DNA from 2 places in the Pseudomonas sp. LBUM1676 genome. Region 2 is predicted to be linked to the other one. Evidence: predicted binding sites of a transcription regulator. Region 2 holds the regulator's gene; the other holds the start of a gene.

Region 1 (3,642 bases), 2.9 Mb from region 2:
CGTTGCTTCGTTCGGCCCTGGCGTTGATTTCAATATCAAACCCAAACAGTTGGCGAAGACCGAAGCCCTGACCGCGCTCAATCGCATCCAGGTGCAGATGAGCAGCATGAACAAGGAAAACGGCGGCTACGTGTTGATGAACTTCAGTCAGTTGCTCGACGACGAGCTGCAAGTGGTCCTGGTCTATGGCAACGACGTGCCGCGAGTGCTGGAGTTGTGCGCCGAAGTCGGCATCGCGGCCGCGCCGTCGCTGGAAGCCCTGAAAGTGGCGATCCACCTCTGACGCCGCCACAGGCTTAATAAAACGGAACCCTCGCAGGGGCCAGCTATCCTAAGAGTGCACACCACTCTTAGGGAGCGACACCATGGGTTCCACGTTCAATGGTCTGGTTGGCCTGATCATTCTTGTCCTGGACATCTGGGCAATCATCAACGTGCTGAAAAGTGGCGCCGACACCGGGATGAAAATCGTCTGGGTGCTGTTGATCCTGTTGCTGCCGGTCCTGGGTCTCATCATCTGGGCCATCGCCGGGCCGCGGGGCAATGTGCGGGTCTGACCGGACCTCACAAACAACACCAAACCCTGTGGGAGCGAGCCTGCTCGCGAAGGCAATCTTCCAGTCGATAGAGATGTTGACTGACACAGCGCTTTCGCGAGCAGGCTCGCTCCCACAGATTATGTGTTTTTTCAGCCGACACCCCGTAATCCGTTTGAACGATCAGTCAGGGCAAAAGTCCAGATGGTTGTAAGCCCATTTGCGGGTTTGTTCGAGGAGGCACTGATGCAAAAGTGGAAAATCACTTTCGTGGATGATCACGGTGAAACAGTCGACGAAGTCTTCGAGTGCGACGAATGCCCGGATAACGAGCAGGCCGCCAAACTCATCAAGGCCCGTCTCCTTCCTGTCGCCGCCGAACTGGATCTGAATGATCTGGAAGGGCGAACCGCTGATGCGAGCGTCAAAAGTCTCAAGACCCAGAACAGCATACAAATCCTCGGCATTACTCCCGTCTGAAACACCTCCTGGCACATTTGTGAAACAACCAGACCTTGGCAGCGCCTCTCTCTTGGGGCTACTCTGCAAGCGAGATCAGCGAATGGATCGCTAAGGTCTGGTCTTGTCAGCTACATGCTTGCTTCCCACCGGCAATATTGTTGCCGCATCACTCGCACCAATCGGTTGCGTGCGCCGGGAATACGGAAAGTCTATCCATCAAGTTGAGGGGGACGTTTCATGAGCACAGCCTATCAAGAAGACATCAGCAGCAGCGTGCTGCGCCGCATGAAAGAAGGCGGTTTCGACTTTTCACGATTCCATCCGATCGAGTTCTACGCCATTTTCCCGGACGAGGAGCGGGCACGCAGGGCGGCAGGGCAGTTTTGTGGTGAATCCTTGAATGCCCAGATCAGCGTGCGCGATGACGGCGCGTGGTATCTGGAACTCAGTAAAGTGATGTACGCCACCTACGACGGCATCGGCGACTTCGAGCAGGACTTCGAGGCGGTGGTCGAGCCTCTGGGCGGCATCATCGAAGGATGGGGTGTCAAGCAGGAGGTACGAGGGCGACTCGCATAACACTATGAACAGCGACAACATGCAGCAACGGCTGACCCTCGGGTTGGCCGTTTTCGTTTGCGCTATCCGCGTCGACGTCCGGGCAATGAAATCAACTCTGTCTATGCTGCTGATAGGCGAACACATTGCTTCGCAATGAAGCGGGGACGATCGGGTTGGGGCATTTGCCGCACAGGATTGGTGCGGTAGTTGCGGAGTCATTATCCAACCGATTGATATTAAAGCGTTTATGCCGATGGCACGGGCCTTGCGAAGGCCTGTCAGTCCGGGTGACAAGGAGTACGGCATGATCCGCACCTATTTTGATGAGATGTACGATGCCGGCGGCCAGGTCCGCCCGCATTACCGGGAGTTTGCCCGTTGGCTGGCCGAAACGCCTGATGAGCTATTGGCCCAACGGCGACGCGAGGCCGATCTGCTGTTTCATCGCGCCGGGATTACCTTCACGCTCTACGGTGACGAGCAAGGGACAGAACGCCTGATTCCCTTCGACACCATTCCGCGCAGCATCCCCGCCAGTGAATGGCGGGTGGTCGAGCGTGGCTGCATTCAGCGGGTCAAGGCGTTGAACATGTTCCTCGCCGATCTTTATCACGAGCAGCGCATCATCAAGGCCGGGATCATCCCGGCCGAGCAAGTGCTGGCCAACGAGCAGTACCAGTTGGCGATGCAAGGGCTGGATCTGCATCGGGATATCTATTCGCACATTTCCGGTGTCGACCTGGTGCGCGATGGCGACGGCACCTACTACGTGCTCGAAGACAATCTTCGAACGCCCAGTGGCGTGAGCTACATGCTCGAAGACCGCAAGATGATGATGCGGCTGTTTCCCGAACTGTTCTCGGCCCAGCGTATCGCCCCCATCGACCACTATCCGAACCTGTTGCTCGATACCCTGAAAAGCTCAAGTCCGATCGATAACCCGAGCGTGGTGGTGCTGACGCCGGGCCGCTTCAACAGTGCGTTTTTTGAACACGCCTTTCTCGCTCGGGAAATGGGCGTTGAACTGGTGGAAGGCGCGGACCTGTTCGTGCGGGACGACAGGGTGTTCATGCGCACCACAGACGGACCGAAAGCCGTCGACGTGATCTACCGTCGCCTCGACGATGCCTTCCTCGATCCGCTGGCGTTCAACCCGGACTCGATGCTTGGCGTGCCAGGACTGCTGTCCTCGTATCGCTCCGGCAACGTGGTGCTGGCGAATGCCATCGGCACCGGGGTGGCGGACGACAAGTCGGTGTACCCATTCGTCACCGACATGATCCGGTTCTACCTGGATGAAGAGCCGATCCTGAAGAATGTGCCGACGTGGCAGTGTCGTAATCCCGCCGAACTTTCCCACGTGCTGGCCAACCTTCCAGAGTTGGTGGTCAAGGAGACCCAGGGTTCCGGCGGTTACGGAATGCTGGTGGGACCGGCGGCCACGGCGGCGGAAATCGAAGCCTTTCGCGCTCGGATCAAAGCCAAGCCCCACGCGTACATCGCGCAACCGACCTTGTCGCTGTCGACCTGTCCGACCTTTGTCGAAAACGGCATCGCGCCACGCCATATCGACCTGCGTCCGTTTGTATTGTCTGGCCGCGAAACCCGGGTTGTGCCCGGCGGTTTGACCCGTGTCGCCCTGCGTGAAGGCTCCCTGGTGGTGAACTCCTCCCAGGGCGGCGGAACCAAGGACACCTGGGTGGTCGAGGATTGAAGGAAGCCTGCCATGTTAAGTAGAACTGCCTCGGATTTGTATTGGATGTCGCGTTACCTGGAGCGGGCGGAAAACCTCGCGCGGATGCTCGACATCAGTTATTCGCTGTCGCTGATGCCACAGGATGGTCGCGGTGACGGTTTGCACGAACTCGCCATGCCCTTGCTGATCACTGGCACCCTGGACGATTACCTGGAGCGCCATGGCGATTTGCACGCCGAGCGGCTGCTGCATTTCTTCGCCCTGGACGCAGCCAACCCGGCGAGCATCTACAGTTGCCTCGGTGCCGCGCGGGCCAGCGCCCATGCGGTGCGTGGACGAATCACCGCCGACATGTGGGAAAACATCAACGCCACCTGGCTGGAGATT
Region 2 (3,642 bases):
TTGAATTGACCGGCAACCCCGACAAATTTTGCAGAAGCGCGAGCGTGCAGGCCCAGCTTGTTGATGATTTCGATTTCCAGAGCAGGCATCGCGATGTGAATCCTTTAGCTGAGGTCGCGGTGGCGGACCTGGACGTTCTTCAGGGTTTTTTGCAGGACCTGACCCAGACGTTCGGTCAGGTAGACGGAGCGGTGATGTCCGCCGGTGCAGCCAATGGCGATAGTGACATAAGCGCGATTGCTGGCCGCAAAGCGGGGCAGCCACTTGAGCAGGTAAGTGCTAATGTCTTGGAACATTTCCTCGACGTCCGGTTGTGACGCCAGGTAATCGGCAACCGGTTTATCGAGACCGGATTGCTCGCGCAACTCCGGCTTCCAGTAAGGGTTCGGCAGGCAGCGTACGTCGAACACCAGATCGGCGTCCACCGGCATGCCCCGCTTGAATCCGAAGGACTCCACCAAAAACGCGGTACCGGGCTCCGGCTGGTTCAGCAGGCGCAACTTGATGGTATCGCGCAGCTGATACAGGTTCAGGTTGGTGGTGTTGACCTTGAGATCGGCGAGGTCGGCAATTGGCCCGAGCAGCATGCTCTCGTCGCTGATCGCTTCCGCCAGCGAACGATTGGCATTGCTCAGCGGATGGCGCCGGCGGGTTTCCGAGAAACGTTTGAGCAAGGTTTCTTCGTCGGCGTCCAGATACAGCACATCGCACTGGATGTGCCGACTGCGAACTTCCTCCAACAGCTCGGGGAAACGCGACAGGTGACTCGGCAAGTTGCGCGCGTCGATGGACACGGCAACCAGCGGCTGGGCCAGCTCGGTGTGGATCAGCGCGCGCTCGGCGAGTTCCGGCAGGAGCCCGGCAGGCAGGTTGTCGATGCAGTAGAAGCCGTTGTCCTCGAGAACATCGAGCGCGGTACTTTTACCTGAGCCTGAGCGGCCACTGACGATGATCAAGCGCATGATTACTGACCGTTTTGCTCGTCCAGGACAACCTGATACAAGGCTTCATTGCTCGGGGCGCTGCGCAGTTTTTCACGCACTTCCTTGCGGTCGAGCATGCTGGCGATCTGGCGCAACAGCTCCAGGTGCGCATCGGTAGCGGCTTGCGGGACCAGCAGAACGAACAGCAGGTCAACCGGGGCACCGTCGATGGCGTCGAAATCGATGGGGGCGTCCAAGTGCATCAAGGCACTGACGGGCGTAGTGCAGCCCTTGAGGCGACAGTGAGGGATGGCGATGCCGTTGCCAAAACCGGTCGAGCCGAGTTTTTCACGGGCAATCAGAGCCTCAAAGACGTCTTGCATCTCCAGATCCGGTACTTCGCGGTGGATCAGGTTGGCAATTTGTTCGAGGGCTTTCTTTTTACTGCCGCCCGGCACGTTCACGAGGGAACGGCCGGGGGTCAGGATGGTTTCAAGTCGGATCATGAGTTGGGAGTGTTAACGACCGGTTGCGCCCTGGAGGAGGCTCTGGGTCTTTTCCTTATGCTTTTTGAGTTGGCGATCCAGCTTGTCGGTCAGCAGGTCGATCGCGGCATACATGTCAGTATGCTCAGCGTTGGCGACCACTTCTCCGCCGGGGATATGCAGCGTGGCTTCGATTTTCTGCAGCAGCTTTTCGACGTTCATCGTGACTTGCACGTTGGTTATCTTGTCGAAGTGCCTCTCCAATCGGTCGAGTTTTTCGCCGATGTAGGTGCGCAGAGGTTCGGTCACTTCCAGTTGGTGTCCACTGATGTTGACTTGCATACAGCTTCTCCTTCGTTGCCAGTGCATAAAGCGGTAGACCCGATGATCTACCACTGGAACGCTGTGGCGTGGCTCTACATCAACCGCTTGCGTTCGCTCGAAGGCGCGATCCCGAGGGATTCGCGGTATTTGGCGACGGTGCGGCGAGCCACCTGAATGCCTTGTGCCTCCAGTAAACCAGCGATCTTGCTGTCACTCAACGGCTTTTTCTGATTTTCCGCCGCAACCAGTTTTTTGATGATCGCGCGGATCGCCGTTGACGAGCATTCGCCGCCTTCGGAGGTGCTGACGTGGCTGGAAAAAAAGTATTTCAACTCATAGATGCCCCGAGGGGTATGCATGAATTTCTGTGTGGTCACTCGTGAAATCGTCGATTCGTGCATACCCACCGCTTCAGCGATGTCATGCAGCACCAGCGGTTTCATGGCTTCGTCGCCGTACTCCAGGAAGCCGCGCTGATGCTCGACGATCTGGGTGGCCACTTTCATCAGGGTTTCGTTGCGGCTTTGCAGGCTCTTGATGAACCAGCGGGCCTCTTGCAACTGATTGCGCATGAAGGTGTTGTCGGCACTGGTGTCGGCACGGCGCACGAAGCCGGCGTATTGGGCATTGACCCGCAGCCGTGGCACCGATTCCTGATTGAGCTCCACCAGCCAGCGCTCGTTGTCCTTGCGCACGATGACATCGGGGACGACGTACTCGGCTTCACTGGACTCGATCTGCGAGCCAGGACGCGGGTTGAGGCTCTGGACCAGTTCGATCACCTGGCGCAGCTCATCTTCCTTGAGCTTCATGCGACGCATCAGCTGGCTGTAGTCGCGGCTGCCGAGCAGATCGATGTAGTCGGTGACCAGGCGCTTGGCCTCGGCCAGCCAAGGGGTCTTGGCGGGCAACTGGCGCAATTGCAGGAGCAGGCATTCGCCCAGGTTGCGGGCGGCGATGCCGGCCGGTTCGAATTGCTGGATGCGATGCAGGACGGCTTCTATTTCGTCGAGTTCGATGTCCAGTTCCGGGTCGAAGGCTTCGAGAATTTCCTCGAGGGTTTCGTCCAGGTAGCCCTGATTGTTGATGCAATCGATCAGGGTCACGGCGATCAGGCGATCGGTGTCGGACATCGGCGCCAGGTTCAGTTGCCAAAGCAGATGGCTTTGCAGGCTTTCACCGGCCGATGTACGGGTGGTGAAATCCCACTCGTCGTCATCGTTGCTCGGCAGGCTGCTGGCGCTGGTCTGGTAAACGTCTTCCCACGCGGTATCGACGGGCAGTTCGTTGGGAATGCGCTCGTTCCAGTCGCCTTCCTCGAGGTTATCCACCGTCGGGGCGGTTTCCTGGTAAGAGGGTTCCGAAACGTCGGCGTTGGGTTGCTGTTCGGCTTTGTCGGCCAAGGGGTCGGCATTATCGAAGTCGTCGCCTTCTTCCTGGCGTTCGAGCATCGGATTGGACTCCAGGGCCTCCTGGATTTCCTGTTGCAGGTCCAGGGTCGACAATTGGAGCAGGCGGATGGCCTGTTGCAGCTGCGGTGTCATCGTCAGCTGCTGGCCCATTCTCAGGACTAGCGATGGTTTCATGGCAGGGGCTTAACACCTTATTCGCCGGCGCACATGCGCCATCCACTACAGGGCGCCGAAGCGCCAAACATAAGCAAATTATATGCCCGAAACTTTAGCGTTTGCCTAGAGCGCTGTAACAATAAAAAAGTGTTGATTTTTTATCGAGACAAGCGCTTGAGCGACAAGCTGGACACCTCAGCGCTTACAGGCGGAACTCATGGCCCAGATACACTTCCTTGACCAGTTCGTTGGCCAGGATGGTGGCAGAATCGCCTTCGGCGATCAGTTGGCCATCGTTGACGATGTACGCGGTTTCGCAGATATCCAGGGTTTCGCGGACGT

The links. Region 2 encodes sigma-54, which starts transcription at its own class of promoters, with help from an activator protein. Its sites were predicted from a motif close to ANTGGCATNNANNTTGCTNT; they were not measured.
Region 1: ACA041_RS22395 (circularly permuted type 2 ATP-grasp protein) is a predicted target of sigma-54. The motif match lies at 1,812-1,831, and genes of this name have one in related genera.

What each region holds. Positions count from the first base shown of each region.
Region 1 covers NZ_CP166777.1:4,867,724-4,871,365, reverse strand. The annotation lists gene ACA041_RS22415 (hypothetical protein) at 1-283, shown strand, start outside; gene ACA041_RS22410 (PLDc N-terminal domain-containing protein) at 366-557, shown strand; gene ACA041_RS22405 (hypothetical protein) at 783-1,016, shown strand; gene ACA041_RS22400 (ribonuclease E inhibitor RraB) at 1,236-1,577, shown strand; gene ACA041_RS22395 (circularly permuted type 2 ATP-grasp protein) at 1,864-3,273, shown strand; gene ACA041_RS22390 (alpha-E domain-containing protein) at 3,286-3,642, shown strand, end outside.
Region 2 covers NZ_CP166777.1:876,739-880,380, forward strand. The annotation lists gene ACA041_RS03925 (HPr family phosphocarrier protein) at 1-89, opposite strand, end outside; gene rapZ (RNase adapter RapZ) at 105-962, opposite strand; gene ptsN (PTS IIA-like nitrogen regulatory protein PtsN) at 965-1,429, opposite strand; gene hpf (ribosome hibernation-promoting factor, HPF/YfiA family) at 1,442-1,750, opposite strand; gene ACA041_RS03945 (RNA polymerase factor sigma-54) at 1,825-3,318, opposite strand; gene lptB (LPS export ABC transporter ATP-binding protein) at 3,503-3,642, opposite strand, start outside.